4 regions of the Streptomyces sp. S063 genome follow, and region 1 is predicted to be linked to each of the others. Evidence: riboswitches for the same ligand, from Rfam matches in the RefSeq annotation. Region 1 holds a riboswitch; each other region holds the start of a gene.
The links. A riboswitch is a leader RNA that binds a small molecule or an ion and turns the genes downstream of it on or off. The one in region 1 is predicted to bind cyclic di-AMP.

Region 2: another riboswitch for cyclic di-AMP. It lies ahead of CCZ36_RS21925 (C40 family peptidase); the one in region 1 lies ahead of CCZ36_RS12570 (transglycosylase family protein).
Region 3: another riboswitch for cyclic di-AMP. It lies ahead of CCZ36_RS15680 (M23 family metallopeptidase); the one in region 1 lies ahead of CCZ36_RS12570 (transglycosylase family protein).
Region 4: another riboswitch for cyclic di-AMP. It lies ahead of CCZ36_RS31315 (LysM peptidoglycan-binding domain-containing M23 family metallopeptidase); the one in region 1 lies ahead of CCZ36_RS12570 (transglycosylase family protein).

Annotation. Positions count from the first base shown of each region.
Region 1 is NZ_CP021707.1:2,789,753-2,797,160, forward strand. Features, by position in the region: gene CCZ36_RS12550 (Ppx/GppA phosphatase family protein) at 1-438, opposite strand, end outside; gene CCZ36_RS12555 (DUF501 domain-containing protein) at 435-1,049, opposite strand; gene CCZ36_RS12560 (FtsB family cell division protein) at 1,096-1,575, opposite strand; gene eno (phosphopyruvate hydratase) at 1,670-2,950, opposite strand; gene CCZ36_RS12570 (transglycosylase family protein) at 3,274-3,981, opposite strand; cyclic di-AMP (ydaO/yuaA leader) riboswitch at 3,987-4,165, opposite strand; gene CCZ36_RS12575 (transglycosylase family protein) at 4,453-5,478, opposite strand; gene CCZ36_RS12580 (cytochrome P450 family protein) at 5,655-6,995, opposite strand; gene CCZ36_RS12585 (sel1 repeat family protein) at 6,992-7,408, opposite strand, start outside.
Region 2 is NZ_CP021707.1:4,696,023-4,703,430, reverse strand. Features, by position in the region: gene CCZ36_RS21935 (M23 family metallopeptidase) at 1-910, shown strand, start outside; gene pcrA (DNA helicase PcrA) at 979-3,417, opposite strand; cyclic di-AMP (ydaO/yuaA leader) riboswitch at 3,675-3,841, shown strand; gene CCZ36_RS21925 (C40 family peptidase) at 3,840-5,036, shown strand; gene CCZ36_RS21920 (hypothetical protein) at 5,092-5,445, opposite strand; gene CCZ36_RS21915 (C40 family peptidase) at 5,649-6,728, shown strand; gene CCZ36_RS21910 (LuxR C-terminal-related transcriptional regulator) at 6,751-7,408, opposite strand, start outside.
Region 3 is NZ_CP021707.1:3,446,262-3,453,669, reverse strand. Features, by position in the region: gene CCZ36_RS15715 (metal-sensitive transcriptional regulator) at 40-327, shown strand; gene CCZ36_RS15710 (sulfite exporter TauE/SafE family protein) at 345-1,088, opposite strand; gene CCZ36_RS15705 (rhodanese-like domain-containing protein) at 1,085-1,450, opposite strand; gene CCZ36_RS15700 (MBL fold metallo-hydrolase) at 1,494-2,858, opposite strand; tRNA gene CCZ36_RS15695 (tRNA-Met) at 3,143-3,216, shown strand; gene CCZ36_RS15690 (MerR family transcriptional regulator) at 3,345-4,091, shown strand; gene CCZ36_RS15685 (PP2C family protein-serine/threonine phosphatase) at 4,234-5,457, shown strand; cyclic di-AMP (ydaO/yuaA leader) riboswitch at 5,698-5,850, shown strand; gene CCZ36_RS15680 (M23 family metallopeptidase) at 5,862-6,893, shown strand; gene CCZ36_RS15675 (aldo/keto reductase) at 7,058-7,408, shown strand, end outside.
Region 4 is NZ_CP021707.1:6,894,777-6,902,184, forward strand. Features, by position in the region: partial or broken gene hpnH (adenosyl-hopene transferase HpnH) at 1-605, shown strand, start outside; gene CCZ36_RS31300 (aspartate aminotransferase family protein) at 602-1,999, shown strand; gene CCZ36_RS31305 (helix-turn-helix domain-containing protein) at 2,063-2,671, shown strand; partial or broken gene CCZ36_RS36120 (DUF6126 family protein) at 2,736-2,908, shown strand; gene CCZ36_RS31310 (tyrosine-protein phosphatase) at 2,948-3,760, opposite strand; cyclic di-AMP (ydaO/yuaA leader) riboswitch at 4,205-4,364, shown strand; gene CCZ36_RS31315 (LysM peptidoglycan-binding domain-containing M23 family metallopeptidase) at 4,368-5,327, shown strand; gene CCZ36_RS31320 (SGNH/GDSL hydrolase family protein) at 5,492-6,331, shown strand; gene CCZ36_RS31325 (STM4011 family radical SAM protein) at 6,343-7,260, opposite strand; gene CCZ36_RS31330 (STM4012 family radical SAM protein) at 7,268-7,408, opposite strand, start outside.

The DNA.
Region 1 (7,408 bases):
GGTGGAGCCGCCGCCGATGTCGACGACCAGATACGGCTTCGCCAGATGGTCGCTGCCGGCCAGTTCCCTGGTGGCCCCGTCGAAGGAGAGCTGGGCCTCCTGGTCGCCGGTGATCACCTCGGGCTCGACGCCCAGGATGTCCCGCACCCCGGCCACGAACTCGGCGCTGTTCTCGGCGTCGCGGGAGGCGGAGGTCGCGACGAAGCGGATCCGCTCCGCGCCCAGCTCCTCGATAGCCGCGGCGTACGCGCGACAGGCCGCGAACGTCCGCTCCAGCGCCTCGGGGGCGAGCCGGCCGGTCTCGTCGACGCCCTGGCCGAGGCGGACGATCGTCATCCGCCGGTCCAGCTCGGTGAAGGAGCCGGTCGCGGGGTCCACGTCGGCGACGAGGAGCCGGATGGAGTTGGTGCCGCAGTCGACGGCCGCGACCCTGGTCACGCGCCCTGCCCGTCGGCGGGGCCGTCGAGCGGGCGGAAGGCGAAGTGGCCCTCGTCGCCGTCGTCCACCGTCCAGCCGTCATCCTCGCCCGTCGGCACGCACGGCGCGACGCACGGCCCCTTGGCCCACCACTCGGGCAGCATCGCGATGGCCTCGTCGCCCAGCGGGTTCACCCCGGGGCCCGCGGCCAGCGAATGGCCGACCAGTACGTGGAGGCACTTCACCCGGTCCGGCATGCCGCCCGCGCTCGGGAAGCCCTCCAGGACCTCGATGGCGTCGCGGCGGGTGATGTAGTCCTCGTGCGCGGCCCGGTAGGCCTTCGCCAGCTCCGGGTCGGTCTCCAGACGGGCCGTCATCTCCTTCATGACCCCGTTGGCCTCCAGCGTGCCGATCGCCGAGGCCGCCCGGGGGCAGGTCAGGTAGTACGTCGTCGGGAACGGCGTGCCGTCCTCCAGACGCGGCTGGGTCTCCACCACGTCCGGGTTGCCGCACGGGCAGCGGTGCGCGATGGCGCGCAGACCGCGCGGCGGGCGGCCGAGCTGCTGCTCGAACGCGGCGATGTCCGCGTCGGTGGGCTTGGTGGACTCGGTCTGCGGAGGGGGCGTTTCCATGCCTGCCTTGGTTCTGCTCGAAGCTCGTTGAGGGGGCGCGGGTCGGTCAGTCGCGGTCGTCACGGTCGGCGCTGTCGACGCCGTCCCAGAGGTTGGAGTGCCAGGGGCGGTCGCTCGCCCCGGGCTCCGACCGGCGGTCCTTCGCCGCGTCGGGGTCGGCCACGGTGTAGCCGGTCTCCCCGGGAAATACGTAATGCAGGTGCTGGCGGGCCAGACGCATGATGTACGCGTCGTCCTGGAGCCGCGCCTTCTCGTCCCGCAGCTCCTCGGTGCGCCGCTCCGCCTCCTGCGAGAGCCGCTCCTGCTCGGCGATCTCGTCGCGCTGGGAGACGTACTGCCGCATCGGATAGGCGAGCGCCACCACCAGGGAGCAGACCACCAGCGCCAGGAACGCGGCCCGGCCGGTGAGCCGGGAGCGGCGGGCCTGGCGGCGGTTCTGGGACCGGTACACGCGGGCCGCCGTCTGCTCGCCGAGCAGCCGCAGCCTGGTCGCGGTGGAGAACCGGTCGCGGTCCTTTCCGGCCATGTCTCCCCGCCTCCCCGTTACGCACGCCCGTCCCCGCACACGGTACGGGACCGGGTGCGGGGACGGGCGGAGGCCACCGGCTTGGCGCTGCGGGTCAGCCCTTGAAGCGCGGGAAGGCGGAGCGGCCCGCGTACACCGCGGCGTCGTCGAGGATCTCCTCGATGCGCAGCAGCTGGTTGTACTTGGCGACGCGATCCGAGCGGGCCGGGGCGCCGGTCTTGATCTGACCGCAGTTCACGGCGACGGCGAGGTCGGCGATGGTGACGTCCTCGGTCTCGCCGGAGCGGTGCGACATCATGCACTTGAAGCCGTTGCGCTGGGCCAGCTCGACGGCGTCCAGGGTCTCGGTCAGCGAACCGATCTGGTTGACCTTGACGAGCAGGGCGTTGGCGGAGCCCTCCTCGATGCCGCGGGCCAGGCGCTCGGGGTTGGTGACGAAGAGGTCGTCGCCGACGATCTGCACCTTGGAGCCGATGCGGTCGGTGATGACCTTCCAGCCGGCCCAGTCGTCCTCGTACAGCGGGTCCTCGATGGAGACCAGCGGGTACGCGGAGACGAGCTCCTCGTAGTACTCGGTCATCTCGGCGGCCGAGCGGGACTTGCCCTCGAACTCGTAGACGCCGTCCTTGTAGAACTCGGACGCGGCGACGTCGAGCGCGAGCGCGATGTCGCGGCCCGGGACATAACCGGCCTCCTTGATGGCCTCGACGATGAGGTCCAGGGCGGCGCGGTTGGACTCCAGGTTCGGGGCGAAGCCGCCCTCGTCGCCGAGTCCGGTGGACAGGCCCTTGGTCTTGAGGACCTTCTTCAGCGTGTGGTAGATCTCCGCGCCCCAGCGCAGGGCCTCGGAGAAGGACTCCGCGCCGATCGGCGCGATCATGAACTCCTGGATGTCCACGTTGGAGTCGGCGTGCGAGCCGCCGTTCAGGATGTTCATCATCGGAACGGGCAGCAGGTGCGCGTTCGGGCCGCCCAGGTAGCGGAAGAGCGGCAGGTCGGACGCCTCGGAGGCGGCGTGCGCGACGGCCAGCGAGACGCCGAGGATGGCGTTCGCGCCGAGCGAGGCCTTGTTCTCGGTGGCGTCCAGGTCGAACATCGCCTGGTCGATGAGGCGCTGCTCGGTGGCGTCGTACCCGACGAGCTCCGGGCCGATCTGCTCGATGACGGCGAGGACGGCCTTCTCGACGCCCTTGCCCTGGTAGCGGTTGGGGTCACCGTCGCGAAGCTCGATGGCCTCGAACGCACCGGTGGAGGCGCCGGACGGAACGGCAGCACGACCCGTGCTGCCGTCGTCGAGGCCGACCTCGACCTCGACCGTGGGGTTCCCCCGGGAGTCGAGGATTTCCCTGGCTACGACGACGTCGATGGACGGCACGAGGCATCTCCTTCTGGGATCTGACACTGGTTGTGCAGGGTCACTGTGGCCTTGCGACCCGAGCCTATCCGGCCCGGCCGCGTCCGTCGGCCGACCGCCCGCCTCCTGGGACGAAAAAGGACCCGAGGGCCTGCATAGCGGGACAGAACTCTAGATATCTACTGAGGGGTAACAACAAGAGGTGAACGCATGCGGGCCCCCGGGCTCCCGCCGTCCACGAAGAACCCGGCCCGGCGCGCTGGGGGGAAGAGCGCGCCGGGCCGGGAAGCCGTGCGAGGAGAAGTGCCGCCGGACACCGCTCCTCCGGGGAGGAGAGACGGCGATTACTTCAGGTGGAGCTGCTGCCCCGGGAAGATCAGGTCCGCGTCCTTGACGATGTCGTCGTTGAGCTTGAAGAGCTTGCTCCAGCCGCCCTTGACGCCTTCCTTCTGAGCGATCTTGCTCAGGGTGTCGCCGGCCTTGACCTTGTACTCGCCGTCGCCCTTCTCGACCTTCTCGCCGGTCGGGGTGGTGACGGTCTTCTTGCTCTCGGCCTTGGGGGCCTCGCGCTGCTCGCTGCGCGTGGTGGGCTGCTCGGCCTGGCGCTGGGGCTGCGCCTGCTCGGGCTTGCTCTCGGACCGGCCGGAGCCGCCGGGGTTCACGCCCGGGTCCACACCGTCGTTGGTGAGGCCGCCGGCGCCGGCGCAGGCCCAGGCGCCCGGGCCCTGCATGTCGAGAAGCTTCTCGGCGGTGGCGATCTGCTGGTCCTTGGAGGCCAGGTCGGCGCGCGCGGCGTACTGCGTACCGCCGGCGGCGGCCCAGCTGGACTGCGAGAACTGCAGTCCGCCGTAGTAGCCGTTGCCGGTGTTGATGGACCAGTTGCCGCCGGACTCGCACTGGGCGACGGCGTCCCAGGTCTCGACGGAGGCGGCGGAAGCGTTGGTCGCGCCCATCAGCGGGACGGCGACGGCGGCACCGGCGACACCGGCGAGGGTGGCGATACGGGCGGCCTTGGACGGGCGGCGGTGCTTGCCCTTGCTGTTCAGCAGCATGGAACGAATCTCCTCACCGACGCCTACGAGGTGAGCTGTCGGGTTCGGGCTGATGAGTTGCCCGGCCGTGCGTCCTTGCGCACGGCTTCACCCCTAGCCGGTCCCGTACGCCCCCGCGGAGGGGGCCGTGCGGACCCGGCGGCTTACCTGGGTCCCCCGCTCCTGCCTACGGCGCTTACGCGTCTGTTCCCTTCGACCGACGGCAGGATTCGGCGTGACGGTCGACGGGGCCCGCGGTGCGAGCAGTTAGACCGTAAACACAGGCAACCCCGACATTCAAAGATGGACATAGGGGGCAATCGCCCCGAACTCGCGGCAACCGGCAGGCCGTTTCCGCAGGTCGGGGGCGATGTGTGCGAATGAGCCGGAAGGGGCGTGCGAGTTGAAGCAAAGAGACCCATGTCTCACTTACGCAAAGTGGACATAGGCCTCTTAACTGCCTCTGTTTTCGGGGCTTTTTCCCGAATTGGATCAGTTGGCGGCAGGCGCCTCGGCGGGCTCCTCGACATCCTGGCCGACACCCTGATCCGAGCCCCGGTCGAGCCCCAGATCCAGGTTCTGGCCGGGCAGGATCAGGTCCGGGTCGGAGCCCAGGAGGCCCTTGTTGGTCTCGTACAGGCCGGTCCAGCCACCGGGGAGCTCCTGGGCGTTGGCGATCGCCCAGAGGTTGTCGCCGGGCTGCACGGTGTACGCGCCGGCGGTCGCCGCACCGCCGTCCCGGGCGTCACCGTCGCCGCGCGAGGCGTGCCGGCCGGATCCGCGCGGGCCGTCCTCCCGGCCCGACTCGGCCCCCTCGGGCGCAGGGGTGCCGCGGTGCTTGCCGCCCTTGCCTTTCGAGGCGTCGGGAGCGGTGGAGGGGTCCGTGGCGTCGGGGGCGCCGGAGGACGGCGGAGCGGTGGGCGTCACCGACGAGTCGGGGGCTTCACCACTCTTTTCCGCGTCACCACTGCCCCCCTTGTCCGCAGAGTCGCCCTTGCTGCTCTTGTCGCCCTTGCCGGACTCATCAGATTCATCGGACTTGCCGGATTCATCCGCTTCGTCGGGTGCATCCGCTTCGTCCGTCGGGGCGGTCGTCGGGTCGGGGGCCGGCGAGGTGCCCGGGTCGACGCCCGGGAGGCTGCCGTCCACCGCGAGACCCGAGATCACCGCACAGCTCGGCCACGCCTTGGGCCCCTGGTCGTCCAGGACCTTCTCGGCGACGGAGATCTGCTGGGAGCGGCTGGCGAGGTCGGCACGGGGCGCGAACTCCGTACCGCCGTACGCCGACCAGGTCTCCTGCGAGAGCTGGAGCCCGCCGTAGTAGCCGTTGCCGAGGTCGGCGCTCCACATTCCGCCGCTCTCGCACTCCGCGACCCGGTCCCAGGTGGTGGCCTCGGCGGCGGTCGCGCCGCTCGCCCCGAGCAGCGGGATGGCGATGGCCGATCCCGTCACCCCTGCGGCGACGACGATGGCGGGTGCCTGGCGAGGGCGGCGGTGTCTGCCGTTCGCGGAGCCCATGGGTATGCCTTCCGTGCGACTGACAAGCGAGTGACCTGAGCGCCGAGCAGCGGGATTCCGTGCCTGCGGCGGCGCACAAGTGACGCGTGAGCAACGTGCGACCGACGCGTCGAACCGTGAACCTAGCGGGACTCGAACGTGTGTCACAAGTCGATGCAGCGCAGATCACGTGAAAGTCACAGAGTTGACAGAGCGTCACTTTTTTCGGACCGGTTGCCCGGCTCGAACTCGACCGGAAGGGTGCGCAGTCCGCGCATGATGAGCCCGCCACGCCAGCGCAAATCGGCAGGTTCTGCCGCAAGTCGCAGGTCAGGAAGGCGTCTCAGGAGGGTCGCCAGCGCGGTCTGTCCTTCGAGCCGAGCCAGCGGCGCCCCCAGGCAGTAGTGAATGCCGTGCCCGTAGCCGAGGTGCTGATTGTCACGCCGTGCAAGGTCCAGCGTGTCCGGATCCGTGAACCGCTCAGGGTCGCGGTCGGCCGCCGCGAGCACCACGAGTACGGGATCCCCGGCGGCGATCTCCTCGCCGCCCAGGGTCAGCGGCTCGGTGGCGTACCGCCAGGTCGCCATCTCGACCGGCCCGTCGAACCGGAGCAGCTCCTCCAGCCCGGTCGCCGGCAGCGCGCTCTCGCCGGCCTCCAGGGAAGCCTGGAGCGCGGCCCGCTGCTCGGGGTGGCGCAGCAGGGCGTACGTCCCGTTCCCGATCAGGTTGACGGTCGTCTCGAACCCGGCGAAGAGAAGGATGAACGCCATCGCGGCCGCCTCGTTCTCGGTGAGGTGCTCGCCGTGGTCGCTGGCCCGGATCAGCCCGGAGATCAGGTCGTCGCCGGGATTCTCCCTCTTCCGGTGGATGAGTTCGGCGAGATAGCCGCGCATCTTCTTCACCGACCGGGCGACCCCGCCGCGCGGCCCGCCGCCGTGCCGGATCATCATGCCCGCCCAGTCCCGGAAGTCGTCCTGGTCCTCGCGCGGGACGCCGAGCAGGTCGCAGATGGCGTAGATGGGGAGCGGGAAGGCGAAGTCATGGATCAGATCGGCCTTCCCCTCCTCGATGAACCCGTCGATGAGCCGGTCCGTCAGCTCCTGCACGCGGGGCGCGAACTCCGCGACCCGGCGCGGGGTGAACGCCTTGGAAACGAGCCGTCGCAGCCGGGTGTGGTCCGGCGGATCGATATTGAGCAGATGCGTCATCAGCTCCGCCTTCCGCTCCCCCGGAATCCCCGTCTTCCCCTTGGCGTGCGGCGATTCGGCGTGGTTGGCCGGGTTCTTGGAGAGCCGCGCGTCGGCGAGCGCCTGCCTGGCGTCCCCGTACCGCGTCACGAGCCAGGCCTCGACCCCGCTGGGGAGCGCGGTGCGGTGCACGGGGCGGTGCTCGCGGAGCCACGCGTAGGCGGGGTAGGGGTCGGAGGCGAACTCCCAGGTGAAGAGTTCGGGGGCGGGGGCCGCCGGGGCGGCCTCGTGCGGGGTGGCGTGCGGGCAGGTGGGGGGCTCGGGGGTGCTCGGGGCGGGGCTGTCGTTCACGCCTTGACGTTATCGGGCGGGGTCTTGAGGAGCGCCTGCAGCATGTCTGCGGCCCCCCGCGCGTCCTCGTCGCCCGACTCGCCCAACCGGTCCAGCCAGTAGACCGCGCGATCGGCGAGCAGAAGCGCGAGGTCGCTGCGCGCCTCGTCGTCACCGGCTTCGGCCGCGCGCTCCAGATAGATGATGGCGGGAACGGCTTCTCCCCGGTCGGCCAGTATCGACCCCACGATGCCGGCGGCCTCGATGCCGCCCGCGTCGGCGGAGTGCCGGAACCACTTCTCGGCGTACTCGGCCTCCCCGGTCGCTTCATGGAGGCGGCCGAGCACGAGGCCGATCTCCGGATTCCCGTCTGCCAGAGGGGCCAGCTCGATCTGTGCCGTGGCCAACACGACGCCCAGGTAGGGAGGGGCTTC
Region 2 (7,408 bases), 1.9 Mb from region 1:
GCCCGACGCGTCCGCCACCTCCGAGTTCGCCGCCCTCACCCACGACTTCGCCCGGGACACCGCGCCGGAGCCGGAAGGGGAACCGGAGCAGGACGGCGGGGACGGCTTCCCCGCCCCGCACCCCGTGAACCGCGCCGCGGCCCGTCCCCCCGCCCCGCGCAACCGGGCCCGCCGCCGCAACCCCGCCAAGCGTTCCGCCCTGCTGACCGTCGCGGTGCCCTCCGCCTGCGTGATGAGCGTCGCGGGCATCGCGGCCGCCTCGGTCGGCGGGATGCCCGGCGGCGAGGAGAAGCCGGAGGAGACGACCACCTCGCTGGCGGTCGCCGACCCCAGCACGGTCAAGCAGGTCGCCGCCAACGACAAGCTCAACAACCAGCTCGAACAGCTCTCCGAGGGGAGCAACGACTTCCGCGAGCGCGCGAGCCGCACCCAGGAGCGCATCGACCTGCGGGAGCGGCAGGAGGCGGAGAAGAAGAAGCGCGAGGAGGAGGCCGCACGCCGTGAGGCGCTGCGCCCCAAGTTCGTCCTGCCGGTCAAGCAGCACGGGCTCTCCGCCTACTACGGCCAGGCGGGCGTCAACTGGATGTCCGTGCACTCGGGCATCGACTTCCCCGTCTCGTACGGCACCCCGGTGATGGCCGCGACCGACGGCACCGTACGCACCCAGTTGAACAGCGCCTACGGGGTCATGGCGATCGTGACCGCCGCCGACGGCACCGAGACCTGGTACTGCCACCTCAGCAGCACCAAGATCCGCTCGGGCCCGGTGAAGGCCGGTGACGTCATCGCGTACTCCGGGAACTCGGGCAACTCCACCGGCCCCCACCTGCACTTCGAGGTCCGGCCCGGCGGCGGCGCGGCGATCGACCCGCTGGCGTGGCTGCGCAGCAAGGGTCTCAACCCGGCCTGACGGACCGGCGCGCGAGCGAGGACACGAGTGAGGGGGAGGGCTTCGAAGCCCTCCCCCTCACTCGTTCCCTAGAGCTTCTCGACCGGCGCGTACCGCAGGAGGAGCTTCTTCGGGCGCTCGTCGCCGAAGTCGACCGTCGCCTTGGCCTGGTCGCCGTGGCCCTCGACGGCCGTCACCGTGCCCAGGCCGAACTGGTCGTGCGTGACCCGGTCGCCCACGGCCAGGGCGACCGTCGGCTTGTCCGAGGAGCGCCGGGTCGCGAAGCCCGAGGGCCCGGAGCGGGAGCGCGAGGAGGAGAGCGAGGACGTGATGCCGGAGGTGGGCCCGGCGGGGGCGGCCATCGGGCCCTTGCGCTTCCAGTCGAGGTGCGCTTCCGGGATCTCCTCCAGGAACCGCGACGGGGGGTTGTACGAGGGCTGGCCCCAGGCGCTGCGCATCGCGGCCCGGGTCAGGTAGAGCCGCTCGCGGGCGCGGGTGATGCCGACGTACGCGAGGCGGCGCTCCTCCTCCAGCTCCTTGGTCTGGCCGAGGGCCCGCATGTGCGGGAAGACGCCGTCCTCCAGGCCGGTGAGGAAGACGACGGGAAACTCCAGGCCCTTCGCGGTGTGCAGGGTCATCAGCGTGATGACGCCGGAGCCGTCCTCGTCCTCGTCGGGGATCTGGTCGGAGTCGGCCACCAGCGCGACCTTCTCCAGGAACTCCGCGAGCGTGCCCGCGCCCTCCTCCTCGCCGCGCTCCTGCTCGAATTCGAGGGCGACGGCGGCGAGTTCCTGGAGGTTCTCGATACGGGTCTCGTCCTGCGGGTCCGTGGAGGCCTGGAGCTCGGCCAGATAGCCCGTGCGCTCCAGGACGGCTTCCAGGACGACGGCGGGTCCGGCGCCGGACTCGACGATCGTGCGCAGCTCCTCCATCAGCGTGTTGAAGCGCTTGACGGCGTTGGAGGAGCGGGCGGCCATGCCGTACGCCTCGTCGACGCGGCGCAGTGCCTGCGGGAAGGAGATCTTCTCGCGCATCGACAGGGCGTCGATCATCGCTTCGGCGCGGTCGCCGATGCCGCGCTTGGGGACGTTGAGGATGCGGCGGAGCGGGACGGTGTCCTCGGGGTTGGCGAGGACCCGGAGGTAGGCCAGGACGTCCCGGACCTCCTTGCGCTCGTAGAAGCGCACCCCGCCGACGACCTTGTAGGGCAGGCCGACGCGGATGAAGATCTCTTCGAAGACGCGGGACTGGGCGTTGGTGCGGTAGAAGACGGCGACGTCGCCCGCCTTGGCGTCGCCCGCGTCGGTGAGCCGGTCGATCTCGTCGGCGACGAACTGCGCCTCGTCGTGCTCGGTGTCGGCGACATAGCCGGTGATGCGGGCGCCGGAGCCGGCGTTGGTCCAGAGGTTCTTGGGGCGGCGGCTCTCGTTGCGCTCGATGACGGCGTTGGCCGCGGAGAGGATCGTCTGCGTGGAGCGGTAGTTCTGCTCCAGCAGGATCGTCGTGGCACTGGGGTAGTCCTCCTCGAACTGGAGGATGTTGCGGATGGTCGCGCCCCGGAAGGCGTAGATCGACTGGTCCGCGTCACCGACCACGCACAGCTCGGCGGGGGCGTCGCTCTCGCCGGCCGGGCCGACCAGCTCACGGACCAGCGTGTACTGGGCGTGGTTGGTGTCCTGGTACTCGTCGACGAGGACGTGGCGGAAGCGGCGGCGGTAGTGCTCGGCGACGTCCGGGAAGGCCTGGAGAAGGTGGACCGTCGTCATGATGATGTCGTCGAAGTCCAGGGCGTTGGCCTCGCGCAGGCGGGCCTGGTAGAGCGCGTACGCCTGGGCGAGGGTCTTCTCGAACCCGTCGGCGGCCTGCCCGGCGAAGGTCTCCTCGTCGATGAGCTCGTTCTTGAGGTTGGAGACCTTGGCGGTGAAGGACTTCGGCGGATACCGCTTGGGATCGAGATCCAGATCGCGGCAGACCAGGGCCATCAGGCGCTTGGAGTCGGCGGCGTCGTAGATCGAGAACGACGAGGTGAAGCCGAGCTTCTTCGACTCGCGGCGCAGGATGCGGACGCACGCGCTGTGGAAGGTCATGACCCACATGGCGTTGGCGCGCGGGCCGACGAGCTGCTCGACGCGCTCCTTCATCTCGCCCGCGGCCTTGTTGGTGAAGGTGATCGCGAGGATCTGCCCGGGGTGCGTGCCGCGCTCGGCCAGCAGGTGGGCGATGCGGTGGGTGAGCACCCGGGTCTTGCCGGAGCCGGCCCCGGCGACGATGAGCAGCGGGGATCCGGCGTGCACGACGGCGGCGCGCTGCTCGGTGTTGAGCCCGTCGAGCAGCGCGGCGGAGTCGATCGCCGGGCGCGGGTGACCGTCCCGGTAGTACCCGTCCCGGGGCGGCGGGGGCGCGTCGTAGACGCCCTCGAAGAGGCCCTCCGGCACCGCTTCGGGCGCGTGGTCCTCGGGGGGCGGCGGGGGGCCGTCCTCCGCGGGCTGGAGGCCGGTCAGGAAGTTGTCGTCAAAGAGGCTGCTCATCGCCTCCCGAGTCTAGGCGGCCGGACTGACAACCTTCCGCCGAAGCCGGGAAGCGGGGACCTCAGCCCCACGCACGGAGAGCGGACGTACGCGTTCCGTGAAAAAGCGCCCGGTCGGAGGGGGTGCGGGACCCCCGATCCGGAAAGGTCACGAAAATGTATCGGGCATATCGCTCATCGTCCTTCCCAGCGGTGGGGCGCTTTGGCTAGCGTGCTCGGTCAGGTGATCCGTACCTCCCTGAGGCGAACCGCGCCTGACGGACACCTCTGCCGAATCCGGCCTGCCGTCCTGGCAGTTCGGAACCGGGGACCCACACGCAGAACCGGGGTGAATCGGTCCGTGCCCTCGCATGCGGACCGTAGGACAGCCTTCCGTTCCGTCCGAACCCGACAGCTAACCCGGTAGGCGGTCCACGGAAGGAGATGCCGGTCTTGGCATCGCATCGCAAGCCGCGCACGAAGGTGCGCACCACCACCCCCGCCGTCGGGCTGACGACGGCCGCGCTGGCCTCCGTGACGTTGCTCTCCACGCAGAGCGCCACGGCCGCGCCCGCGGAGCCGAAGCCCGCCATCGAGGACGTCCAGAAGAAGGTCGACGCCCTGTACCGGCAGGCGGGCACGGCGACCCAGGAGTACAACCGGGCCAAAGCCGCCTCCGCGTCGCAGCAGAGGAAGGTCGACGGCCTGCTCGCGGACGTGGCGAAGCGGACCGAGAGGATCAACGAGGCGCGCCGGGCGCTGGGCTCCTACGCGGCTGCCCAGTACCGCAGCGGTGGCATCGCGCCCACGGCGACTTTCTTCTTCGCGGACGACCCGCAGGGGTACTTCGACCAGAGCCGGCTGATGGACCGGGCGACGGAGCGGCAGCAGAAGGCCGTGAGCGACTTCCGTACGCAGCAGGCATCGGCGGCGAAGAAGCGCGCGGAGGCCGTGAAGAGCCTGGAGACCCTGACCGAGACGCAGGCCACGCTCGCCTCCAGCAAGAAGGACGTCCAGGCCAAGCTGACCGAGGCGCGCGGGCTGCTGTCCCGGCTGACCGCCGAGGAGAAGGCGCGGCTGGCGGAGCTGGAGCGCAAGAAGGAGGCCGAGGCGAAGGAGAAGGCGGCGAAGCTGGCCGCCCGCCAGGCCGCCGAGGCGAAGGAGAAGGCCGAGGCCGAGGAGAAGGCCCGCGAGGAGGCCGCGCAGGAATCCGGCGGCGGTTCGGGATCCGGATCGGGCAGCGGTACGGACACGGGTCCAGGGTCCGGCTCCGGTACGGACAGCAGTTACGCCGCCAAGGCGGAGAAGGTGCTGGCCTTCGCCCGCGCCCAGATCGGGAAGCCGTACGTGTGGGGGGCGTCGGGCCCCTCCAGTTACGACTGCTCGGGGCTGACACAGGCGGCCTGGCGGGAGGCGGGCGTGACCCTGCCGCGGACCACCTGGGACCAGGTCGAGGTCGGCACGCGGGTCGCCACGTCCGACCTTCAGCCCGGGGACCTGGTCTTCTTCTACGACGACATCAGCCATGTCGGCATCTACAAGGGCGACGGGATGATGATCCACGCCCCGAAGCCCGGTGCGAACGTGCGCGAGGAGTCGATCTACTACATGCCGATCTACGGGAGCGTGCGCCCGGCGTGACCCGGGGCGGTGGCGGCCGGTGAACGGCCGCCACCGCCAGGCTTCAGGTCCGGCCTCAGGTCCAGATCGTCGCGATGAAGATGTTGACGGTCGTCAGGGCGCCGACGGCGATGAACGCGCCCTTGTCGACCTTCTCCTCGTCGCGCTTGACGTAGACCAGGGCGAGGATCACGACCAGCAGCGCCAGCTTGATGCCGATCTTGACGTTGTTGACGGTCTGGTCGTCGGCCTGGTTGAGGCCGACCAGGGCCACGCCGGTGACCAGCATGGTCAGCGCGCCGTGCAGCATCGCGGGGGTGAACCGGGCGGCCCCCGCCCCCATGGCCTTCATCTGCGTCAGGAAGCCGCCCAGCAGGGAGGCGATGCCGATGATGTGCAGGGCGACGAAGACATTGATGAGTACGTCCATGGCTCCGGAGCCTAGCCATGGCCAAAGTTTTACCTTTCAGTGAGGCAAGCCTTCCTCGATCGCTTCGATCATTCGTGACCGGCGAAACGTCACATCAGGGCAATAGCTGTCATGGCGACCCTTTTCTCCGCGCCGGGATTAGCGTCCATCCCGGACCCCGCCGCCACCCCCGGCGGGCAGCCGAGAGGAAGGATGCCGCCCCCGTGGCAGCGCACCGCAGGTCAGCTCATCGAAAACCCAAGCAGCGCCCCCTCACCGGCCCTGCTGCCCGCACCGCCGCCACCTTGGCGCTCGCCGGGGCCGCCACCGCCGGCTCCGTCACCGGGGCGGGCGCGGCCCCCGCCGAACCGGCCCCCACCGCGGCCCAGGTCAAGGCGAAGGTCGACCGGCTGTACCACGACGCCGAGGTCGCCACCGAGAAGTACAACGGGGCGAAGGCCAAGGCGGACGCCGCCACCCGCACCGTCGACGCCCTGACCGACGAGGCCGCCCGCCGCACCGGCCGTCTCAACACCGCCCGGCACGCGCTCGGTTCGCTGGCCACCGCGCAGTACCGTTCCGGCACCCTCGACCCGGCTCTGCAACTGGCGCTCTCCTCCGACCCCGACGCCTATCTGGAACGCGCCTCCTACCTCGACCGGGCGGGCGACCGGCAGACCGGGCTGCTGCGGAACATCAAGCGGCAGGTCTCCCGGATCGCCCAGGTCAAGGCCCGCGCCGACGAGGAGACCGAACGCCTCGCCGCCCGCCGCGCCGAACTGCGCGAGCACCGCACCGCGGTCCGCGCCAAGCTCGCCGACGCCCGGAAGCTGCTGGACACCCTGACCGCCGCCGAACGCGCCGACTACGAGCGCTCGGCCGACACCCGGCACGGCGGCGGCCCGGACCGTTCCGACCGCTCCACCGCCCGCAGCGGCTCGGTCGCCGCTCCGAACTCCCGCGCCGGGCAGGCCATCGCCTTCGCCCACGGCGCGATCGGCAAGCCGTACGTCTGGGGCGCGACCGGCCCGAACGCCTTCGACTGCTCCGGCCTCACCCAGGCGGCCTGGAAGGCGGCGGGCGTGAGCCTGCCGCGCACCACCTACACCCAGATCAACGCCGGACAGCGCATCCCGCGCTCCCGACTGGCCCCCGGCGACCTGGTGTTCTTCTACTCCGGGATCAGCCACGTCGGCCTCTACATCGGCGGCGGCCAGATGATCCACGCCCCGCGCCCGGGGGCGCCGGTGCGTATCGCGCCCATCGACCAGATGCCTTTCGCCGGGGCGACCCGGGTGGCGTAGAGCCTGTCAGCGCGCCCCGGCCTCAGACCAGCCGTCGCGCCGTCGCCCAGCGGGTCAGTTCGTGCCGGTTGGAGAGCTGGAGCTTCCGCAGCACCGCCGAGACGTGCGACTCGACCGTCTTCACCGAGATGAACAGCTGCTTGGCGATCTCCTTGTACGCGTAGCCCCGGGCGATCAGCCGCAGGACCTCGCGCTCGCGCTGGGTGAGGCGGTCCAGGTCCTCGTCGACCGGCGGGGCGTCCGTGGAGGCGAAGGCGTCGAGGACGAAGCCGGCCAGGCGGGGCGAGAAGACCGCGTCGCCCTCCTGGACCCGGAAGACGGAGTCGACGAGGTCGGTTCCGGTGATCGTCTTGGTGACATAGCCGCGCGCACCACCCCGGATCACGCCGATGACGTCCTCCGCTGCGTCCGACACGGACAGCGCGAGGAAGCGGACCGGGTTCTCCGCCGTGCCCATCAGGGGGGCGCAGCGGCGGAGCACCTCGACGCCGCCGCCGCCCGGGAGATGGACGTCGAGGAGGACGACCTCGGGGCGGGTCGCGGTGATGACGGTGACCGCCTGGTCGACGTCGGCGGCCTCGCCGACCACCTCGACGCCGGTCTCCTCGGTGCGGCCGATCTCGGCCTGCACCCCGGTGCGGAACATCCGGTGGTCGTCGACGAGCACGACCCGTACCCGT
Region 3 (7,408 bases), 660 kb from region 1:
AGTATATTTACCCCTGGGGGTATCCGGTGAGGAGTGATGATGGAGCTTGATCTGGCGGGTGCGGAGTTGAAGGCGGTGCTGAACCGCCTTCGCCGGGCACAGGGACAGATCTCCGGAGTGATCCGGATGATTGAGGAGGGGCGGGACTGCGAGGAGGTCGTGACGCAGTTGGCGGCGGCTTCCCGGGCGCTGGACCGGGCCGGTTTCGCGATCATCGCCACCGGGCTCCAGCAGTGCCTGACCGAGGTGGAGGACGGGAGCCGCACCGTCGAGGACCGGGACGCGATGCGCGGTCGGCTGGAGAAGCTGTTCCTGTCGCTGGCCTGAGCCGACGGGCGGCCGGCTCAGACGACCACGTCGACGAGCATGACGGCCGCCACCGCCAGCAGCACGAACGCGAAGACGCGCTGCAGGGTCCGTCCGGTGATCCTCGACGCGAGCCGCTTGCCGTCCCAGGCTCCGAGGATCGCGGCCCCGGCGAACGGGGCGATCACCTCCCAGCGCAGCTCACCGCCCGTCCCCGTCCGCGAGGTGAGCGCGGCCAGGGAATTGACGGTGATGACCAGAAGACTGGTGCCCACCGCCCGCTTCATCCGCAGGCCGAGGACTCCCACCAGCGCCGGGACCGCGAGGAACCCGCCGCCCACGCCGAGGAGCCCGGTCACGGCGCCGAGTCCGGCGCCGGCACCGGCCGCCTTGGCGGGACGCACCCGCTCGGGCGTCCCGGTGGCGGCCGGGCGGAGCATCCGCAGGGCGGCCAGGGACGCGACGACGGCGAAGGCCCCGGTGAGCGCGGCGGCCGGGAGGTGTCCGGCGGCGGCTCCGACGAGGAAGGCGGGCCCGACGCCCGCGAGGGCGAACAGGGCACCGGTCCTCCAGGCGACGTCGCCGTCGCGGGCATGGGCGTACAGGGCGGTGGCGGAGGTCGCGGTGACGATGATCAGGGCGGCCGTGGACGCCGACGCCGGTGAGAAGCCGAGCAGGTAGATCAGGGCGGGGACCGCGAGCACGCTGCCACCGCCGCCCAGGGCGCCGAGGGCCAGACCGACGACGGCCCCGGTGATCAGGGCGAGGACGAGGGTGCTCACGCCGTCGAGCCGCTGTTCCCGCGTTCGTCGACGACCGGATATCCGGCGGCGGCCCACGCGTTCATGCCGCCCTCCACGTCCACCGCGTCCGCGCCCCGTTCGGCCAGGAGCTTCGCGGCCTGCCGCGAGCGGTGCCCGCTACGGCAGATCACCACCAGTGCCCGTCCCCGTGCCGAGGCGGGCAGGGCACCGCCCGCGGCCAGCTCCGTCAACGGGGCGTGCAGGGCGTGCGGGGCGTGCCCGGCCCTCCACTCGGGCTTCTCGCGCACATCCAGCAGGACGGACTCGGGCCGTTCACCGCTGGTACGGTCGCGCGCTTCGCGCACGGACAGGCGCGGCGCCTTGCTGCTGAAGAGGAACATCGTCGCTCTCGTCTTTCTCTTTCGCCTTGCGCTCGGGGTGGGTTCAGCCGGTGACGACGGTCAGCCCGGCCTCGGCGGCGGCGTCGAAGCCGTCGTCGACGGCCACGACCTGCCGTCCGGCGGCGTCCAGCAGGGAGGCGGCGATGCCCGCGCGCATGCCGCCCGCGCAGTGCACCCAGACCGTGCCGTCCGGCACCTCGCCGAGCCTGCGGTGCACCTCGTGGACCGGGATGTGGACCGAGCCCTCGATCCAGCCCTCCGCCCTCTCGGAGTCCCGGCGCACGTCCAGCACCACGGTCTCTTCCGTGCGCTCGGCCGCGAGCCGCGCGAACGTGGCTCGCGGGAACGAGGCCGGACGCTCACCGTCGCGCAGCCACGCCTCGGGGCCTCCGGTCGCGGCGGCGGCCGGCCGGTCGATACCGACTCGGACCAACTCCCTCTGAGCCGAGGCCAGTTGTTCGGGACTTTTGGCGAGCAGGGTGACGGGCCTGCCCCACGGGATCATCCAGGCGAGGTACGTGGCGAGCTTGCCGTCCGCCTCGAAGTTGAACGAACCCGCCACATGCCCCTCGGCGAAGGCGACGCGGTTGCGGAGATCGACGACCCACTCCCCGGCCGCGAGCCGTGCGGTGATCTCCTGCGGATCGGCTACGGCGGGCGGGGTCAGGTCGACCGGGTCGGGGCCGGTCGCGTTGGCGGGGCCCATGTGCGCGTAGTAGGCGGGAACGTCCTCCAGTCCGGCGAGCAGCTCGGCGACGAAGGTGTCCACGTCCACGGTCAGTGCCGTGTTCGCGGTCTTCTCCCTGCCGATCGTCGTCGCGTCGCCGTCCGCCTGCGCGGACGAGCAGAAGCTGCCGAACCCATGGGTGGGCAGCACGGCCGTGTCGTCGGGCAGGGCGTCGGCGAGCCGGTTGGCCGAGGCGTACTGGGCGCGGGCCAGCTGCTCGGTCAGCCGCGGCTCGACGAGATCGGGCCTGCCGACCGTACCGATGAGCAGCGATCCTCCCGTGAACGCGGCCACGGGGCGGCCCGCCTCCGCCAGTACGTACGCGGTGTGATGCGGCGTGTGTCCGGGAGTGGCGACGGCGCTGAGGGTCAGTCCTGCCGCGGAGTCGACGTCCACCGTGTCGCCGTCGGAGACCGGGGTCCGGGCGAAGGACACGTTCGCCCCCGCCGGCACCAGGTAGGCGGCGCCCGTGATCCGGGCGAGCTCCAGCCCGCCGGTGACGTAGTCGTTGTGTATGTGGGTCTCCACCACGTGGGAGACGCGCACCCCGCGCCGCGCGGCCGCGGCCAGCACCTGATCGATGTCCCGGGGCGGGTCGACCGCCACCGCCGCGGTCTCGCCGCCGGCGAGGTAGCTGCGGTTGCCCAGGCCCTCCAGTTCGATCACGTCAACGAAGAACACCGCGATACTCCTTCCGTGCAGAAATTACCCCCGGGGTATGTCATGGACTCTAACACTATTACCCCCGGGGGTATATTTCGGGAAGAGGTGGCCGGGGAAAGCCGACGGCGCGGGGGTCGCCCTCGCGCGCGGCCCGGTCGATGGCCGGCCCGCCCGGATACGGCAGCCCGAAGACGCGGACGACGACCTGGCCGGGGTGCACCGAGCAGGGGCATCCCGAGCAGGGGCGCCCCGAGCGATTGGTCAACGGCACTCCCGGAATGCCGTACAGTTGTGTTCATCGACGCGGGGTGGAGCAGCTCGGTAGCTCGCTGGGCTCATAACCCAGAGGTCGCAGGTTCAAATCCTGTCCCCGCTACTGAAGATCCGGGCCCGGCACGCAGACAGCGTGCCGGGCCCGAGTCGTTTCCCGGGTCCGAGTCGTTCTCCGGGTCCGGCCGAGGACGCCTTGACCTTGACGCAACGTAAAGATCTAGCGTTTCCGGCATGGAGTGGTCCATTCAGGAAATCGCCCGCCAGGCCGGCACCACGAGCCGCACGCTCCGGCACTACGGGGACCTCGGTCTCCTCGCGCCGAGCCGGATCGGAAGCAACGGCTACCGCTACTACGACCAGGACGCCCTCGTCCGGCTGCAGCGCATCCTGCTGCTGCGGGAGCTCGGGCTGTCGCTGCCCGCCATCAAGGACGTACTGGAGGGGCAGCGGGACACGGCGGTGGCGCTGCGGGCACATCTGCGCCTGCTCGAACAGGAGCAGGCGCGCATCGGACGGCAGATCGCCTCGGTGCGGACCACGCTCCACAAGACCCAGGAGGGGATGGAACTCATGGCCGCTGAGGTGTTCGACGGATTCGACCACACCGCCCACGAGCAGGAGGTCACCGAGCGCTGGGGCCGGGACGCGTACGAGGAGGGTGACCGCTGGTGGCGTTCGCTCGGGGAGGGGGAGAAGAAGGCGTTCCAGGACGAGCACGAGGCCATCGCCCGCGACTGGGGCCGGGCCAGGGAGGCCGGGCTCGCCGCCGACGGGCCCGAGGCGCAGGAGCTCGCGCGGCGGCACTGCGCCTGGCTGTCCTCGGCCAAGGAGCCCAGCCGTTCGTACGTGATCGGGCTCGGGGAGATGTATGTCGCCGACCCTCGCTTCGGAAGGAACTACGATCGCCACGGGGACGGCACCGCCGCCTTCGTACGTGACGCACTGACGGTCTACGCGCGGCACCGGCTCTCCGACTGACCACGGCGGGCCGGGCCGCCACCGCGATTTCCCCCTATTCGGCCGATGCCCGGTCGCCGCTCGGCGCGGCTCCGGGAAGCCTGGACGGGGCGCGGTACCGTCCGCAGCCGTGGGTGGACCGGGCAGGAGTGCACAGGTGGGGATGGCCGAGGGACGGCGCAGCGGAGCGGCGGGGGGTGTGGACGCCGTGGGCCGTGCGGTGTTCGGATCCCGGGAGGGGGAGCTGACGTCCGGCGGACGGGGCACCGGACGGTTCGTCCGGCTGCTGCCCGCCCTGCTGATCATCGGCGGGCTGGTGTTCGACGCGCTGTCCCCGCCCAACTTCAGCGCCGTCCCCCTCTTCGTCGCGGCACCTCTGATCGCCGCCCCCTTCTTCTCGCGGTCCCGGACCGTCCGCACGGGGATCGCCGCGGTCGTCTCCGTCACCGTCATGCGGATCTCCGACGGGACGTCCACCCAGGTCGTCCCCGTGATCGAGATGGTCACCGTGCTCACCGCCGCCGCGCTGGCCCTCGTCATCAACGGCGTCGTGCGGCGCGGCAACGAGCAGCTGGCCTCGGCCCGGGTCATCGCGGAGACGGCCATGCGGGCCGTGCTGCCGACACCGGCCGAGCGGATCGGCGGGCTCCAGGTGGCCGCGCGGTACGAGGCGGCCCAGGCGGACGAGTTCGTGGGCGGCGACCTGTACGCCGTCGCGGACACCCCGTACGGCGTACGGGCCGTGGTCGGCGACGTCCGCGGCAAGGGACTGGACGCGGTCGAGGCGGTGGCGGTGATCATCGGGGCGTTCCGGGAGGCCGCCGAGCAGGAGCGGTCTCTGGAGGGCGTGGCCCAGCGGCTGGAGCGGGCGCTGGCCCGCGAGGAGACGCGGCGGTACGGGCTCGACGCCATGGAGGGCTTCATCACCGCCGTACTGGCCGAGATCCCGCCCGGGGCGGCCACGGTCCGCCTGGTCAACCGCGGTCACCCCGAGCCGATCCTGCTCCACGCGGACGGGGCCCTGGAGGTGCTGGCGCCCTCCGTGCCCGCCCTGCCGCTGGGGATGGACCTCGGGGTGTGGCCGGACCGCGCCGACGAGTGGGCGATGCCTCCGGGGGCGACGCTCCTCGCCTTCACGGACGGTCTGTCCGAGGCCCGGGACGCGAACGGGGTCTTCTACGATCCGGCGGCCCGGCTGCGCGGCCGGATCTTCCCGGGGCCGGAGGAGCTGCTGTCGGCGCTGACCGACGACGTACGGCTGCACACCGGCGGGCGGGCCACGGACGACATGGCGCTGATCGCGGTCGGCCGGCCGGCGGAGGGGCAGCCCGTGCGCCGGACGACGGTGAAGATCGTGGGGCGGCGCGACGAGGACGCGGCCCGCTGAGACGGCCGGGGTGACACGGTACGTAATCGAAGCGCACCGCTCCGCATAACATTTGATACACCGTCAGAAAAAGGCATGTGGCTGAGTCACGGTCAGGCCGTCCGATTCCACCCGCTTATGACCCGTACCTCCCGCCCCTGTTCGTTAATGATCAACAGGAACAGCTTGGAATCGGGCCCGGGTGTCTATTAACGTTCGATAACGCAGCGCGGTCGTCACAGTCGTCGTCAGGGACGGCGCCGCGCGCGAGCGCCGAATTCCGCAAGGAAACCGGGGAACCACCTCCATGGGGTGAATCGGACGCCTGCGTCTCGTGAGAGGCGGAGGGGCCCGTAGGAGACCTTCCTGCTCCGAACCCGTCAGCTAACCCGGTAGGCGAGAAGGAAGGAAAGGAGTGCGCCCACGTGGCGTCCAACAAGCCTGCCCCTGAGGTCCCGTCACCCTTCAGCCCCGACAGCTACGGTGGCGCCGAACGGTCCGTGGGGGAGTGGAATCCCACCGAGGACTCCATCCGGCCCGTACGCGGCAGGCACCGCGTGGCCAAGCAGCGTGGTCTGGCCCGTAGCTCCACCGTCCTCGGGGTCGGCGTCATAGCGGCCGTCGGAGCGGGTGGCATGGCCACCGCTCAGGACAAGGCACCCGTCTCCATCTCTCTTCCCGATTCCATCGCGGACAACCTCCCCGACGCCAAGTCCCTTCCCGGCGTCGGGTCCTTCATGTCCGACGACGCGGAGGCCGTCCCGGTCGCCGCGGCCGCGCCGCTCACCACCGCCGGGCTCACCAGCGCCGAGGCCGAGCAGGGCACCGACGCCGGCGAGGCACTGCGCGCCCGGATCCTCCAGCAGGCCGAGCAGCAGCAGGCCAGCGCCGACGCCGAGGCCAAGGCGGCTGCCGAGAAGGCCGCGGCCGAGAAGGCGGCGGCGGAGGCCAAGAAGCAGCAGGACGAGGCCGAGGCCGAAGCCGCCGCGAAGAAGAAGGCCGAAGAGGAAGCGGCGAAGAAGAAGGCGGAGGAGGAGCGTCTCGCCAAGCTCGCCGCCAGCTTCTCGCTGCCGACCTCCTCGTACACGATCACCTCGACCTACGGTCAGTCCGGTGCGCTCTGGTCCTCGGGCCAGCACACCGGTCTCGACTTCGCCGGGTCGGCCGGCGCGCCGCTCAAGGCCGTGCACAGCGGCACGATCACGTCGGCCGGCTGGTCCGGTTCGTACGGTTACCGCACGGTGCTCCAGCTCGATGACGGCACGGAGATCTGGTACGCCCACCAGTCCTCGATCGAGGTCTCGGTCGGCCAGAAGGTCACCACCGGCCAGACCATCGGCCGCATGGGCGACAGCGGCAACGTGACCGGCGTCCACCTCCACCTGGAGGTCCGCACCGCCGGCGGCTCGGCGATGGACCCGATGGCCTGGCTGAACAGCAAGGGCCTCTCGGTCTGAGCCCCCGGGCCGCCCTTGCCCGGCGGCCCGCCCCCGAAACCCCGGCAGCCCTGACGCACACCCCCCGACGTCAGGGCTGCCGGTCTGTCCGGGGAAGGGACGGGCATGCCCGGATGGAGCACGGTGAGGAATACCGGCCCCCGCCCGGCCCGTTGAACCCTCACATGACTTCCGCGCGCACCCCCCTCGGCACCTCCGGCCTCCAGGTCTTCCCCCTCGCCCTCGGCGGCAACGTCTTCGGCTGGACGGCGGACGAGGACCAGTCCTTCGCCGTCCTTGACGCGTACGTCGAGGCCGGCGGCAACTTCATCGACACCGCCGACGCGTACTCCGCCTGGGCCGACGGCAACCGGGGCGGCGAGTCGGAGACCGTCATCGGCAAGTGGCTCGCCTCCCGTGGCAACCGGTCCGACATCGTCGTCGCCACCAAGGCCGGCGCCCACCCCGACTTCCGGGGCCTGTCCGCCGGCACCATCAAGGGCGCGGCCGAGGCGTCGCTGCGCCGGCTGGGCACC
Region 4 (7,408 bases), 4.1 Mb from region 1:
ACGAGTCGGTCGCCAAGGAAGGCGTCTTCGACGAGGCCGTCGCCGCGATGAAGGAGGCCAAGGCGCGCGGCTTCCGTGTCACCACCAACTCCACCTTCTTCAACACCGACACCCCGCAGACCATCATCGAGGTCCTCAACTACCTCAATGACGACCTCAAGGTCGACGAGATGATGATCTCTCCCGCCTACGCCTACGAGAAGGCCCCCGACCAGGAGCACTTCCTCGGCGTCGAGCAGACCCGCGAACTGTTCAAGAAGGCCTTCGCGGGCGGCAACCGAGCCCGCTGGCGGCTCAACCACTCGCCGCTCTTCCTGGACTTCCTGGAGGGCAAGGCGGACTTCCCGTGCACCGCCTGGGCCATCCCCAACTACTCGCTCTTCGGCTGGCAGCGCCCCTGCTACCTGATGAGCGACGGCTACGTACCGACGTACCGTCAGCTCATCGAGGAGACCGACTGGGAGAAGTACGGGCGGGGCAAGGACCCGCGCTGCGCCAACTGCATGGCGCACTGCGGCTACGAACCCACGGCCGTGCTGGCCACCATGGGATCGCTCAAGGAGTCCCTGCGCGCGGCGCGGGAGAGCGTGGGCGGCAACCGGTGACGGACGGCGGGCCGGGCGGCTTCGACCTGGGACGGCTCCTGGCCGAGCGCGGTGCCGAGCGGTACGAGCTGCATGCACGCCATCTCAACCACCAGCTGCCGCGCATGCTGCACACCATCGGCTTCGACAAGGTCTACGAGCGGGCCCAGGGCGCGTACTTCTGGGACGCGGAGGGCAACGACTACCTCGACATGCTCGCCGGATTCGGCGTCATGGGCATCGGCCGGCACCACCCGGTCGTAGCCAAGGCCCTCCACGACGTGCTCGACGCCCAGCTCGCCGACCTCACCCGCTTCGACTGTCAGCCGCTTCCCGGACTGCTCGCGGAGAAGCTGTTGACCCACAGCCCGCACCTGGACCGGGTCTTCTTCGGCAACAGCGGCACCGAAGCGGTCGAGACGGCGCTGAAGTTCGCCCGGTACGCCACCGGGAAACCCCGGGTCCTCTACTGCGACCACGCCTTCCACGGGCTCACCACGGGCTCGCTGTCCGTCAACGGGGAGAGCGGCTTCCGCGACGGCTTCGCCCCGCTGCTCCCCGACACGGCCGTTCCGCTCGGCGACCTCGACGCGCTGCGCCGTGAGCTGAAGCGGGGCGACGTCGCGGCGCTGATCGTCGAGCCGATCCAGGGCAAGGGCGTGCACCCCGCGCCGCCCGGCTATCTGCGCGAGGCCCAGGAGCTGCTGCACCGGCACAAGGCGCTGCTGATCGCCGACGAGGTCCAGACGGGCCTGGGGCGTACCGGGGACTTCTACGCCTACCAGCACGAGGAGGGGGTGGAGCCCGACCTCGTGTGCGTGGCCAAGGCCCTCTCCGGCGGCTATGTGCCGGTCGGCGCGACCCTCGGCAAGGACTGGATCTTCCGCAAGGTCTACTCCTCCATGGACCGGGTCCTCGTCCACTCCGCGAGCTTCGGCTCCAACGCCCAGGCGATGGCCGCCGGGCTCGCCGTCCTGACGGTGATGGAGGACGAGGAGACCGTCGCGAACGCCCGGCGCACCGGCGATCTGCTGCGTGAGCGGCTGGCCGCCCTGGTGGACCGCTACGAACTGCTGCACGAGGTGCGCGGGCGCGGGCTGATGATCGGCATCGAGTTCGGCCGGCCCTCCTCGCTGAAGCTCCGCAGCCGCTGGACCATGCTCCAGGCCGCCCGCAAGGGACTCTTCGCCCAGATGATCGTCGTGCCGCTCCTCCAGAAGCACCGGATCCTCACCCAGGTCTCCGGCGACCACCTGGAAGTGATCAAACTGATTCCGCCCCTGGTCATCGGGGACGAGGAGGTGGACCGTTTCGTGGCGGCGTTCACGTCCGTCATGGAGGAGGCGCACAGCGGCGGCGGACTGATGTGGGACTTCGGCCGGACCCTCGTCAAGCAGGCCGTCGCCAACCGCTGACCTCGCATTTGCCTCAGAGGCAAGTTATTTGCCTCTGAGGAAAACTCCTGGCCCAATAGGCATATGAACCCTCCGGACGAAGGGGCGCCGGACGAGCTCCCCGGCGTCGCACCCCGACTGCGCGATCTGCGCCGCGCCCGCGGCTTCACCCTGGAGACCGCGGCCCAGCGGGCCGAACTCTCGCCGGCCCATCTCTCCCGGCTGGAGACCGGCCGCAGGCAGCCCTCGCTGCCCATGCTGCTGGGGCTCGCCCGCATCTACGGTACGACGGTCTCCGAGCTGCTCGGCGAGCAGCCGCCCGAACGGGACGCGATCATCCGCGGCGGCGGCTTCGAGGGCGCGGAGGCCGACGGTTGGATGTACCGGCGGGCGGGCGGCTCCGGCCGCGCGATGCAGGCACTGCGGGTGCGCGTCCCGTACGGGGCTCAGGGCGACCTGGTCCGGGTCCACCCCGGCGAGGAGTGGCTCTACGTCCTGGAGGGCCGGCTGCGGGTCGGTCTCGGCGACACCGTCCACGACCTCGAACCCGGCGACAGCGCCCACTTCGACTCGCTCACCCCGCACCGGATCGTGGCCGTCGACCGCCGCGGCGCGGAGCTGCTCTTCGTCCACTCCCTGCTGCAGAGCCCCGCTGCCGAGCTCTGCCTCGGCAGCGGACTGCACTCGCGCTGACCGGCCGCTCCCGCCGGCCCCACCCTTCATGCCACCGGCCGCGAGGCCGGCAGAGAGGACCGTCATGTCCGATTCCGAGCACTACGACCCGCTGGGCCCGGACGCCGCGCGAACGAGGACCCGCAGGAGAAGCGGATGCCGCGCGGCGTCATCATCCGGCTCTTCGCCTATCTGGTGGCGGGCCACATCATCGCGGCCTTCCTCTACCTGCTCTTCGTGGTGGCCGGGAGCAAGTGACGGCCCGTTCCGGCGCGGGCCGCCGTCACGGGGGAGAGGTCAGCCTTCGTCGAGCAGCCGCTCGCTCAGCCGCTCCCGCGTCGCGGGGGAGAGCTTCAGCCCCTCGGACAGATAGCGGTCCGTCGTCCCCCAGTTCTCCTCGATGGCCGCGAAGGCCGCCGCGAGATAGGCGGGCCGCGCCCCGAACAGCGGGTCCAGCAGCTCCAGCACCTCGGGCGACATGCCGGCGCCGGACGGGTCGGAGCGCTTCACCTTGTACCGGCGGTGGAGATCGTTGGACTTGAGGTAGTCCTCCTCGATCGCCTCCGGCACGACGCCGACCGCGAGCAGGGCGACCGCGATCGAGAGGCCGGCCCGGTCCTTGCCCGCCGCGCAGTGCATCAGCGCCGGGACGCTGTCCTCGGCCAGGGCGTGCAGGACCCGGCTGTGCTCGGCTGTGCGGTCCTCGATCGTCGCGCGGTACATCCGGATCATGCGGTCGACGCCTTTGCTGCCGGAGAGGACCGAGCGCAGCTGCTCGATGTTCCCGCTGCCCACCAGCCGCCAGAACTCCGCGCCATCGGCCGGGTCCGAGAGCGGAATGCTGACATTGCGGACACCGGCCAGCTCGATGTCGTACCCGTCGAGCCGGTGATCGGCGGAGTGCCGGAAGTCGAAGATCGTGTGCAGTCCCAGCCCGCCGAGGAAGGCCGCGTCCTCGGCGGTGGCGTGTGCCAGATGGCCGCTGCGGTAGAGCCGGCCGAAGGCGGTGCGCCGCCCGTCCGCGGTGGGGAGCCCGCCCACATCGCGGAAGTTGCGGACTCCGGTCAGCACGACCTCTGTCGGCGGGATCTGCGGCACCTGCTGCGTCACGGGGACTCCTCGGTTCTCGGGCGTCGGCGCGGCTCTCCGGCGAGGGCGCTCCCGTGACGATACGACATCGATTCGACGGAAAATCATCATGGTCGCCTCCCCGGGGGCGGGTGCCGGGCGGCCCGGCTGACCGGGTGTCAGGCGGTGCCGCTCGCGGCATGTCCGTATTGGTGCATTTCGCAGAACATGCCCCGCTAATGGGGGAGATGGGATTTCGGAGGTGAGCGGGATCATATCCGTGACGGTCCGTGGTGAGAGCGCCGTCGAGCATTCCCGTTGCCCGTAAGGAAATTCAAGATCCGCCATCCACGGAGTGTGACGGGAAATCCGGAGCGATATCGAATCGATGATTCCGCCGGGCAACCGATGGCTTGTTCCGCCCGTCCTGACCGGTTTACGGTCACCGTCAATCCGGACGGATCGCCTAATCCTGCCGCCGCCCGGAATTCGCACCCACCCACTCACGTGTGGCAGGAGCGGGGGAACCAGGTAAGCCGCCGAGCCGGAGTGATCCGGACCGGCTAGGGTGAAGTCGCCGCGACGCGACCGGGCATCTCCAGCCCGAACCCGACAGCTCACCTCGCAGGCGCCGGAGAGGAACTTCCCCATGCCCGCAAAGGGTAAGCACCGTCGTCCGAAGTCCGGCCCGATCTCCCGCGGCGTCCTCGCCGCCGGGACCGGCGGCGCCGCACTCGCCCTCCCGCTCATCGGCGCCACCGCCGTGAACGCCGCGGACCAGACCGCCCCGGCCGCCAAGCCGGCCGCCGCCTCGGTCGCCGCCGCGCACACCGCTCCGGCCGCCGCCCCCGCCGCGTCGAAGGCCGCCCCGAAGACGTACTCCGTGGTCTCCGGCGACTACCTGTCGAAGATCGCCGCCGAGCACCGGCTCAAGGGCGGGTGGGAGAAGCTCTACCAGGACAACCGCTCCACAGTCGGCGACAACCCCAGCCTGATTCACCCGGGCATGAAGCTGACCCTCGGCGCCAAGGGCTCCGCCCCGGCCGAGAAGTCCGCCGCCCCCAAGGCCGCCCCGAAGAAGGCCGAACCGGCCCCGAAGGCCGCGCCGAAGGAAGAAGCCCCGAAGGGCGACACCATCTCCGCCGACGACTCCGAGGGCTCCGGCGCCCCGGCGCGTACCGGCGCCGCCGAGGCCACCGGCTCCGGCTGGTCCGCCCCGCTGGCCAACGCCAACGTCACCACCCAGTACCGCGCTTCCGGCGCCAGCTGGTCCAGCGGCTACCACACCGGCTCGGACTTCCAGGCCGCCACCGGCACCCCCGTCCTCGCCATCGGCCCGGGCACCGTGGTCTCGGCCGGCAACAGCGGCGCGTACGGCAACGAGGTCGTCATCCAGCACGAGGACGGCATGTACTCCCAGTACGCCCACCAGTCCGCGCTGAACGTCTCGGTCGGCCAGACCGTCACCGGCGGCCAGCAGATCGGCCTCTCCGGCTCCACCGGCAACTCCACCGGCCCGCACCTGCACTTCGAGGTCCGCACCGGCCCGAGCTACGGTTCGGACGTCGACCCGATCGCCTACCTGCGTCAGCACGGCGTCTCCCTCTGACCCAGCGGCGACGAGAAGTGTCCGCGAGGGGCGGTGCGCGGCGGCGCACCGCCCCTCGCTTTATTCCGGGTTTACCGAAAACTGACCGGGTGGTCTATCTCACCACCCGTCAACCCCGTATTACGGTCGCGTAGGTCACATCGGACGATGCAGGATAAGTCCTTGTGGCAGACGATTCGAGAAACAACCAGCAGCACACCATCGGGTCGTACGCGGCGATCGGCGACAGTTTCACCGAGGGCGTCGGCGACCCCGGCCCCGACGGGACCTTCGTCGGCTGGGCGGACCGCTTCGCGGTGCTCCTCGCCGACCGGTTGCCGGCCCCCGGCCGGGCCGGCTCCGAGGACGCCCCGCACGAGGACTCCCCGCACGGGGACTTCCGCTACGCCAATCTCGCCGTACGAGGACGTCTCCTCGACCAGATCGTCGAGGAACAGGTCCCGCGCGCCAAGGAACTGGCCCCCGACCTGGTCAGCTTCTGCGCGGGCGGCAACGACATCATCCGACCCGGCACCGACCCCGACGATCTCGCCGAGCGCTTCGAGCGAGCCGTCGCCGAGCTGAGCAACGCCGTCGGCACGGTCATGGTCACCACCGGCTTCGACACCCGGGGCGTCCCGGTACTGCGCCACATGCGCGGCAAGATCGCCACGTACAACGTCCATCTCCGGGCCATCGCCGACCGCTACCAGTGCCCCGTGCTGGACCTGTGGTCGCTGCGCTCCGTCCAGGACCGCCGTGCGTGGGACGCCGACCGGCTGCACCTGTCGCCCGAGGGACACACCCGCGTCGCGCTCCGCGCCGCCCAGGTCCTCGGCCACGACGTGCCCGCCGACCCCGACCAGCCCTGGCCGCCGCAGGCCCAGCGCAGCCCCTTCGACGAGCGGCGCGACAACATCCAGTGGGCCCGCGAATACCTGGTGCCCTGGATCGGCCGACGGCTGCGCGGCGAGTCCTCCGGCGACCACGTCGAGGCCAAGCGCCCGGACCTGCTGCCGCTGTAGGGCCTGCCCCCTCAGGGCTCCAGCAGGGGAAGCGCACGCCGGGGAGTGTTCGGCACGACGAACCCGCCCGGCGGCGTGCCCGTGCCGGACGCCGCCGGTATCCGCTCCAGCACACCGCCGGCGAACACGTCGTACAGCGGCAGCGACTCCAGATGCACATAGCCGATGTGGCAGTCGCACTCGGCGAGCGGGCACGCCCGCGGGCCGAGCGCCCGGCGGTAGCTGCCGTCGTAGAGATTGCCCAGCTCCGCCTCGACGAAGTGGCAGCGCCGCACCGTGCCGTCCCCGTCCACCGAGATGACCGACTCGCCCGTCCGGCAGGGCAGCCCCGCCGAGCGGTGCGGATCACGGCTGTAGGGGAAGAGCGGATCCAGCTCCGTCCACCGCGCCGCCTCCTCGTCCGTGTACGTCTGCCCCTCGGCGGCGTTCACCCAGAGATAGACCTCGCCCGGCAACTCCGCCCGCAGCCGCCGCGCCTCGTCGAGATGCTCGTCGAACCCCACCACGCCCACGCTGTAGCGGATGCCCTTCGCCGACAGCTCCCGGCATTTCCCCAGAAAACGGTCGTACGGGGTCTGCCCCGGGTGGTACGTGCACCAGAGCGCGATCCGCTCCGGATCGGCGTCCGCCAGCCATTCGGTCCGACCGCTCAGGTTCGTCTGGATCGCGACCCGGCCGATGTGCGGCAGCCGGGACAGCTCGGTCAGCGCCCGCCGGTACCAGGAGCGCACCAGGCCCTCGCCCCACGGCGTGAACAACACCGACAGCCGGTCGGTCGTCTGCGCCGCGGCCCAGCCGGTGAACCGCTCCAGCGCCTCCCGGTCCGCCGTGAGCTGCGCACGGCTGTCCCGCCGCTTGGCGAACGGGCAGTAGGGGCAGTCGTAATCACAGGAGGCGAGCGGTCCCCGGTAGAGAATCGTCAGGTCCACGGCCCGGTCACTTCCTCTCGTACGCGGCCATCGCCGCCCGCACCCCGGGGGAGAACAGCGCGGGCCCCAGCGCGTCGGAGTGGGCGAGACCCGACGGGGACAGCCTGAGCAGACCGTCCGGCGCCGCCGCGTCCAGCCAGCCCCGGTC